One region of the Pseudomonas sp. ASL4 genome, then DNA from elsewhere that is predicted to be linked to it. Evidence: predicted binding sites of a transcription regulator. Region 1 holds the regulator's gene; the other holds the start of a gene.
The links. Region 1 encodes FliA, which starts transcription of late flagellar genes. Its sites were predicted from a motif close to CTAAAGTTTNNNNNNNNNNNGCCGNTAA; they were not measured.
Positions count from the first base shown of each region.

Region 2: a site for FliA is predicted at 1,727-1,754, ahead of AC1MEW_RS07930 (methyl-accepting chemotaxis protein). Genes of this name have one in related genera too.

Region 1 is NZ_CM155280.1:6,301,903-6,306,111, reverse strand. It holds gene flhF (flagellar biosynthesis GTPase FlhF) at 1-1,298, shown strand, start outside; gene fleN (flagellar synthesis regulator FleN) at 1,415-2,245, shown strand; gene fliA (RNA polymerase sigma factor FliA) at 2,242-2,982, shown strand; gene AC1MEW_RS28865 (chemotaxis response regulator CheY) at 3,151-3,522, shown strand; gene AC1MEW_RS28860 (protein phosphatase CheZ) at 3,545-4,209, shown strand, end outside.
Region 2 is NZ_CM155280.1:1,746,057-1,750,265, reverse strand. It holds gene AC1MEW_RS07930 (methyl-accepting chemotaxis protein) at 41-1,666, opposite strand; tRNA gene AC1MEW_RS07925 (tRNA-Pro) at 1,818-1,894, opposite strand; tRNA gene AC1MEW_RS07920 (tRNA-Lys) at 1,992-2,067, opposite strand; tRNA gene AC1MEW_RS07915 (tRNA-Pro) at 2,073-2,149, opposite strand; tRNA gene AC1MEW_RS07910 (tRNA-Asn) at 2,159-2,234, opposite strand; gene clpB (ATP-dependent chaperone ClpB) at 2,533-4,209, opposite strand, start outside.

The DNA of each region.
Region 1 (4,209 bases):
AGGCCATGAAACTGGTTCGTGATGAGCTGGGCGCTGATGCGGCCATTATTGGCAACCGCCGGATCGCCGGTGGTGTCGAGCTGACGGCAGCCCTGGATTACAAATTGTCGGCGCTGGCCCCGCGCGTTCCGAACATGGAACTCGAGGATGAGCTGCGCAAGACCCAGTCGCGCATCGTGACTGCCCAGGCCGAACTGAGCCTGCGCGGCGATGGCGAGACCGACGGTGACAAGACCACCAATCGCCAGTTGTTCGCCGGCTTGCCGTTGACCGCTGCCGAGCCATTGGTTGAGCCGACTTACGCCGCGCCGCGTCGTCAGGCACCGGCGCCTGCGCAAGCCTCCGGCGGCGTTGACCCACGGGCCTTCGATTCGATGCGTTTCGAGCTCAACAGCCTGCGCGAACTGATGGAAGTGCAACTCGGCTCCCTGGCCTGGAATCAGTTGCAAGGCAGCCGTCCGGCCCAGGCGAACCTGTGGCGTCGCCTGCAACGCATCGGCTTGTCCGGCCCGTTGTCGCGCGATCTGCTGGCGCTGATTACCGATATTGAAGAACCTCGTCAGGCCTGGCGCATGTTGCTGGCGCACTTGGCGCGGATGATTGCCACACCGGAAGTCGAGCCACTGGAAGAGGGCGGTGTGATTGCCATGGTCGGCCCTGCCGGCATGGGCAAGACCACCACGCTGGCCAAGCTCGCCGCCCGTTACGTGCTCAAGTACGGCGCGCAAAACATCGCGCTGGTGAGCATGGACAGCTACCGTATCGGTGCTCAGGAACAACTCAAGACATTGGGCCGGATTCTTAATGTGTCGGTGACCCACGTCGATCCGGGCCAGTCGCTGGTTCAGGCGCTGGACCCGCTGCTGCGTAAACGCGTGGTGCTGATCGATACTGCCGGCCTTCAGGCCAGCGATCCGGCATTGCGCATGCAGCTCGAAAGCCTGGCCGGTCGTGGCATCAAATCAAAAAATTATCTGGTCCTGGCAACCACCAGCCAAAAACAGGTTCTAACCGCCGCTTATCACAGTTACAAGCGTTGCGGGCTCGCTGGCTGCATCCTGACTAAACTGGATGAAACGGCGAGTCTGGGCGAGGTGTTGAGCCTGGCTATCAGTCATGAATTGCCGGTGGCTTACCTCACCGATGGTCCGCGTATCCCGGATGATTTGCATCTGCCGCGACGTCATCAGTTGGTCAGTCGCGCGGTCAGCGTGCAAATGCAGGAAGAACCCAGCGAAGAAGCCATGGCTGACATGTTCGCTGATATTTACCACAGCCCGACCAAGCAGGTTGGCTGAGGTACTAATGAACAGTTTTTGTACCTACATCGATGGTCTGCCATGCATTGTTCAGTTGATGAACGCGCAGCCAGTAATGTGGCCTCCGTCTATGCAAGACAAGGTAAAGAAATAACATGGGCAGCATGCATCCCGTACAGGTGATCGCGGTGACCGGCGGCAAAGGTGGCGTCGGGAAGACTAACGTGTCAGTGAACTTGTCCCTGGCTCTAGCTGAGCTCGGCCGGCGCGTCATGCTGCTGGATGCCGATCTGGGGCTGGCGAACGTCGACGTTCTGTTGGGACTGACGCCAAAACGTACCCTGGCCGACGTGATCGAAGGCCGCTGCGAGCTGCGCGACGTTCTGTTGCAAGGCCCGGGCGGTATTCGCATCGTCCCGGCCGCTTCCGGTACCCAGAGCATGGTTCATCTGAGCCCGGCCCAACATGCCGGCCTGATCCAGGCCTTCAGCGATATCGGCGACAACCTCGACGTACTCGTGATCGACACAGCTGCCGGTATTGGTGACTCGGTAGTCAGTTTTGTCCGCGCCGCCCAGGAAGTGTTGCTGGTGGTCTGCGATGAGCCGACCTCCATCACCGACGCCTACGCGCTGATCAAACTGCTGAATCGCGATTACGGCATGAACCGCTTCCGCGTCCTGGCCAATATGGCCCAGAGCCCGCAAGAAGGTCGCAACCTGTTCGCCAAGTTGACCAAGGTCACGGACCGCTTCCTCGACGTCGCCTTACAATACGTCGGCGCCGTGCCTTACGACGAAAGCGTGCGCAAGGCCGTGCAGAAGCAACGTGCCGTCTACGAAGCCTTCCCGCGCTCCAAGTGCGCCCTGGCGTTCAAGGCGATTGCACAGAAGGTCGACACCTGGCCACTGCCGGCCAACCCGCGCGGGCATCTGGAATTTTTCGTCGAGCGTCTCGTGCAACAGACCGCAGGACCCGTCCTATGACAGCCAGTGGCTACAACCTCTACAAGAAGTCGGCACGTGACTCGCAGTACGAGCTGATCGAGCGTTACGCGCCACTGGTTAAACGCATTGCTTACCACTTGCTGGCACGTTTGCCGGCCAGTGTTCAGGTGGAAGACCTGATCCAGGCCGGGATGATCGGCCTGCTCGAAGTATCGACCAAATACGACGCCAGCAAAGGCGCGAGTTTCGAGACGTACGCGGGCATTCGAATCCGCGGCGCGATGCTCGATGAAGTACGCAAAGGGGACTGGGCGCCACGTTCGGTCCACCGCAATACCCGCATGGTCAGCGACGCAATTCGCTCGATTGAAGCTAAAACCGGCCGTGACGCTAAAGATCACGAGGTTGCGGCCGAACTCCAATTGAGTCTCGACGATTATTACGGGATTTTGAACGACACCTTGGGCAGCCGCCTGTTCAGTTTCGACGACCTGTTGCAGGACGGCGAACACGAAGGGCTGCATGAGGACGGCGCCAGTGCTCATCTGGAGCCGTCACGCGATCTGGAAGATGAACGTTTCCAGGCTGCGTTGGCGGACGCGATTGCCAATTTGCCGGAGCGTGAGCGACTGGTGTTGGCGCTGTACTACGACGAAGAGCTGAACCTCAAGGAAATCGGTGAGGTCCTGGGGGTCAGCGAATCGCGTGTCAGCCAGTTACACAGCCAGTGCGCGGCCCGTTTGCGGGGGCGTTTGGGGGAGTGGCGAGCGCGCTGAAGGCAGTGTGGGGGCACTGCGAACGAGGCTGGTGTGGTGTTGAACTGCAGCGGTCTCGATCTGTTGTGCTCCAGACAGTCATTTGAGTGCTTTGCCGGATTGATTGAAGTGGCGTGTCCAGGTGCTGGGCGCGTTTAAGACTGCTTGGAGGTCGAATTGGACAAGAACATGAAAATCCTCATCGTTGATGACTTCTCAACGATGCGGCGGATCATTAAAAACCTGTTGCGTGACCTTGGGTTCACCAACACGGTCGAGGCTGACGATGGCATCACTGCCATTCCGGTTCTCAACAGCGGCAGCATCGACTTTCTGGTAACGGACTGGAACATGCCTGGCATGACCGGTATCGATCTGCTGCGCCACGTGCGCGCCGATGAAAGACTCAAGCACCTGCCGGTGCTGATGGTGACTGCTGAAGCCAAGCGCGAGCAAATCATCGAAGCGGCCCAGGCCGGTGTAAACGGCTATGTGGTCAAACCCTTCACGGCCCAGGCGTTGAAAGACAAAATCGAGAAGATTTTCGAACGCATCGGTTGAGAAACTGCGCCACGGGGGAGCTATGGACCATAACGAATCTTCACAGGGCGACTTTGAGTCGACCCTGAAAAAACATGCCCGCGAACTGGTCGACAGCCTTGAAAAAGGCAAGTTTGGCGACGCTGTGCAACTGATCCATGAGCTCAATCAGACCCGTGACCGCGGCCTGTACCAGGAAGTGGGCAAGCTCACTCGTGAGCTGCATAGCGCGATCGTCAATTTTCAGATTGACCCGCACATGCCGCAAGCCGAGGAAGTTTCGCAGATCACGGACGCCACCGAGCGTCTGGGTTATGTGGTCAAGCTGACCGAGGCCGCAGCCAACCGCACCATGGACCTGGTGGAAAACGCCACGCCGCTGGTCAACGGCCTGAGCAATGAAGCCCAGGCGTTGAGCACCGACTGGGGACGGTTCATGCGTCGCGAAGTCGGGGCTGAAGAGTTCCGTGAGCTGGCGCGGCGGGTCGACGGTTTCCTGACACGCAGCAGCGAAGACAATCGCGTGGTGTCGAGCAACCTGAACGACATTCTGCTGGCTCAGGATTACCAGGACCTCACCGGTCAAGTGATCAAGCGCGTGACCCAATTGGTCACCGAAGTTGAAAGTAACCTGCTCAAGCTCGTGCTCATGGCCAGTCAGGTAGACCGCTTTGCGGGTATCGAACATGACCGTGAAGCGATGCTGGC
Region 2 (4,209 bases), 2.9 Mb from region 1:
TGCCCGCGATGCATTCACCTCGGTTTAACCTGCCTTTCGTTTACACCCGAAAGCGTTGCACCATGCCTTGCAGTGCATTGGCCAGTTTGGACAGTTCATGGCTGGAGGCGCTGGTCTGATCGGCGCCAGCGGCAGAGCGCACCGACAGGTCACGGATATTCACCAGGTTGCGATCAACTTCCCGCGCGACTTGCGCTTGCTCTTCGGCCGCACTGGCGATCACCAGGTTTCGTTCGTGAATCTCGTGCACCGAGGTAGTGATAGTCTGCAAGGCCTCGCCGGCACGCTCGGCCAACACCAACGTGCTGGCTGCCCGAGAAGCGCTGGCTTGCATGGAGTCGAGCGCCAGGCTCGACCCGCTGCGCATGCCCTGAACCATTTGCTCGATCTCCTGGGTCGACTGCTGCGTGCGATGCGCCAGTGCCCGCACTTCATCTGCGACCACCGCAAAACCGCGACCACTCTCCCCCGCGCGCGCTGCTTCAATCGCAGCGTTGAGCGCCAACAGGTTGGTTTGCTCAGCGATGGCCCGAATCACGTCCAGCACCTTGCCGATGTCCTGGGACTGATTGGCCAACGACTGCACCAGTTCGCCGGTGTGTTGTACATCGCTGGCGAGGGCGCTGATGGCGCTGGCGGTTTCGCTGACTCGCTCCTGGCCCAGATGCGCCGACTCGCTGGACTGGCGTGTGGCGTCAGACGTCGACACCGCATTGCGCGCGACTTCCTCCACGGCAGTGGTCATCTCATTGACTGCGGTGGCAGCCTGCTCGATCTCGTTGTTCTGCTGTTGCAGGCCTTGGGTGCTGTCGAGAGTCACTGCGTTCAATTCATCGGCCGCCGTGGCCAGTTGGGTGGCCGAACCGCTGATGCCTTGCAGGGTTTCGCGCAGGTTCTGCTGCATGGTCGCCAGCGCCTTGAGCAAGCGGCTGACTTCATCGTTGCCATGGGTCTGGATCGGGTTGGTGAGATCGCCTCGGGCCACGTTTTCTGCGGCATTCAAGGCTTCGTTCAGGGGGCGCACGATGCTGCGAGTCAGCAACATCGCCAAACCGACGGTGGCCAGCGCCGCCAGGGCGATGAACAGGCTGACGATCGTCCGCGATGTTTCGTAGTGCGCTGCAGAATTCTGGCTTTCGGCGGCGACTTGTTTAGCGAACAGATCTGCCAAGTCATTGAGCTGTTTGCCGGAACCATCGACCACGGTCTTCATGTCCACCAGCAGCAGCTTGGTCAACTCATCGTGACGACCTTGTTCGGCCAAGGTGAACGACTGGGCGATGCCCGAGCGGTAAGCGGCGAAGGTGCTTTTGAATTGGTCATACAACTGCTTGCCTTCAGCGGTGTTGACCAATTTGTCATAGGCGGCAATCTTGTCGCTCAGCTCCTTGTCCCGGGTGTCCATCTGGCTGCGGTATTGCGCGATGTTCTTCGGATCCTGGTCCAGGGCCATGCGCAGGGAAATGGTGCGAATGCGCAGCATGATCTCGCGAATCTCGTCGCCGCCACGGATGCTCGGCAGCCACTGGCTTTCCACCGCCACCTCGCTGTCACGAATGCTCGACATCTGCCCCAGTGCAAATACCCCGAGCAATGCCACCAGCACCGCAATCAAGGCAAAACCCAGCGCTGCACGAGGGGCAATATTCAGCTGACGAAGAAACATAACGAGCGCCTTTTCTTTTTATGGGCGGGAGGGAAGCGCTGTTTGCGCTCCGATGGCTCGTTATCGGCAAGTTGTACGACGACTTGAAGCGTATTCACTTTTTCAAAGACAAAAAAAATCCCCGTATCTTTCGATACGAGGATTTTTAATATGGTCGGGGTAAGGGGATTCGAACTCCTGACATCCTGCTCCCAAAGCAGGCGCGCTACCGGACTGCGCTATACCCCGGTAAAAAAAAGGCGACCTCTCAGTCGCCTTCTTCTTCGATCAGCGCTTTTGGCCTCTGATCTTAAGATCTGATCCCAGCGTTAACTGGTTTCAAAAATGGTGGGTCGTGTGGGATTCGAACCTACGACCAATTGGTTAAAAGCCAACTGCTCTACCAACTGAGCTAACGACCCAAAAATGGTCGGGGTAAGGGGATTCGAACTCCTGACATCCTGCTCCCAAAGCAGGCGCGCTACCGGACTGCGCTATACCCCGGTTTGAAATTGGCTCCGTGACCAGGACTCGAACCTGGGACCCAATGATTAACAGTCATTTGCTCTACCGACTGAGCTATCACGGAACTACATATTTCAATTTACAACGGTGAAGCTTGCTGCATCTCTTCGACCCGTTCGCATCGCTGCGTTCGTGTGTCTGAGGCGCGCTATTCTACAATCTTAAGCACCTCTGTCAACCCCCTAAATTGCATTCAAGTTAATGATTTGCAACTTATTTCAGATTTCTGCTTGGGGAGCAGAAACCCTTCCGGGTGACTTACTGCGGGGCGCACTTTACAAGCCTTTTCCTTAGAGTTCAACAGCCTGGCGAAAAAAAGGCCTCGCAATGCGAGGCCTTCTTTATTTCACTGGCATTACGGCTCAGGAGAAAACGATTTCGTCGTTTTCTACAATGCCGACAGCCGTCTCGCCCGGCAGGAAACGACCGGACAGAATCAACTGCGCCAACGGGTTCTCGATCCAGCGCTGGATCGCTCGTTTGAGCGGCCGTGCGCCATAGACCGGGTCGTAACCCACTGCGATCAACTTATCCATCGCCTCAGGGCTGAGCTCCAGTTTCAGCTCACGCTCGGTCAGGCGACTGCGCAGACGACCCAACTGGATCTCGGTGATGCCCGCAATCTGATCCCGCGCCAACGGTTCAAAGATCACCACTTCGTCGACTCGGTTGATGAACTCCGGCCGGAAGTGCGTGGAAATCGCATCCATCACTGCCGCGCGCTGGGCTTCACGATCACCGACCAACTCCTGGATCTGTACCGAGCCCAGGTTTGAGGTCATGACGATCACGGTGTTTTTGAAATCCACCGTGCGGCCATGGCTATCCGTCAGTCGGCCGTCTTCCAGCACTTGCAGCAAGATGTTGAAGACGTCCGGGTGGGCCTTCTCGACCTCGTCCAGGAGGATTACCGAGTAAGGCTTGCGACGCACCGCCTCAGTCAGGTAACCGCCCTCTTCATAGCCTACGTAGCCTGGTGGCGCACCAATCAGTCGAGCCACGGAATGTTTCTCCATGAACTCGGACATATCGATGCGAATCATCGCCTCTTCAGTATCAAAGAGGAATTCGGCCAGCGCCTTGCACAGCTCGGTCTTACCGACCCCGGTCGGGCCGAGGAACATGAACGAACCACTCGGGCGATTCGGGTCGGACAACCCGGCACGGGAACGCCGCACCGCATTGGAGACCGCGATCACCGCTTCGTCCTGGCCGATCACACGTTGGTGCAACAGGCTTTCCATCTTCATCAGCTTGTCGCGCTCGCCTTCGAGCATTTTCGACACCGGAATGCCGGTCCACTTCGACACGACTTCAGCGATCTCTTCTTCGGTCACCTTGCTGCGCAGCAACTGGTTTTCGCTTTTGCCGTGCTGGTCGACCATTTGCAGGCTGCGCTCCAAGTCCGGGATAACCCCGTATTGCAGCTCGGCCATGCGGTTCAAGTCGCCTTTGCGGCGGGCAGCTTCCAGCTCCTGACGGGACTGTTCGATTTTCTGCTGGATCTGCGCCGAGCCTTGGACTTCGGCTTTTTCCGCGTTCCAGATTTCTTCGAGGTCCGAATACTCACGTTCCAGGCGAACGATTTCTACCTGGAGTTTTTCCAGGCGTTTAATCGCCGCTTCGTCGCTTTCTTTCTTCAGCGCCTGGGATTCCACCTTCAGTTGAATCAGACGACGCTCCAGACGGTCGAGCACTTCCGGCTTGGAATCGATCTCCATGCGGATACGGCTGGCAGCCTCGTCGATCAGGTCGATGGCCTTGTCCGGCAACTGACGGTCAGTGATGTAGCGATGGCTGAGCTTGGCCGCCGCGATGATCGCGCCGTCGGTGATCGCTACCTTGTGGTGAACCTCATACCGCTCTTTCAAGCCCCGCAAGATAGCAATGGTGTCTTCTTCACTCGGCTCTTCCACCAATACTTTCTGGAAGCGCCGCTCGAGGGCCGCGTCCTTCTCTATATATTGGCGGTACTCGTTGAGCGTGGTCGCGCCGACGCAGTGCAGTTCGCCGCGAGCCAATGCCGGTTTGAGCATGTT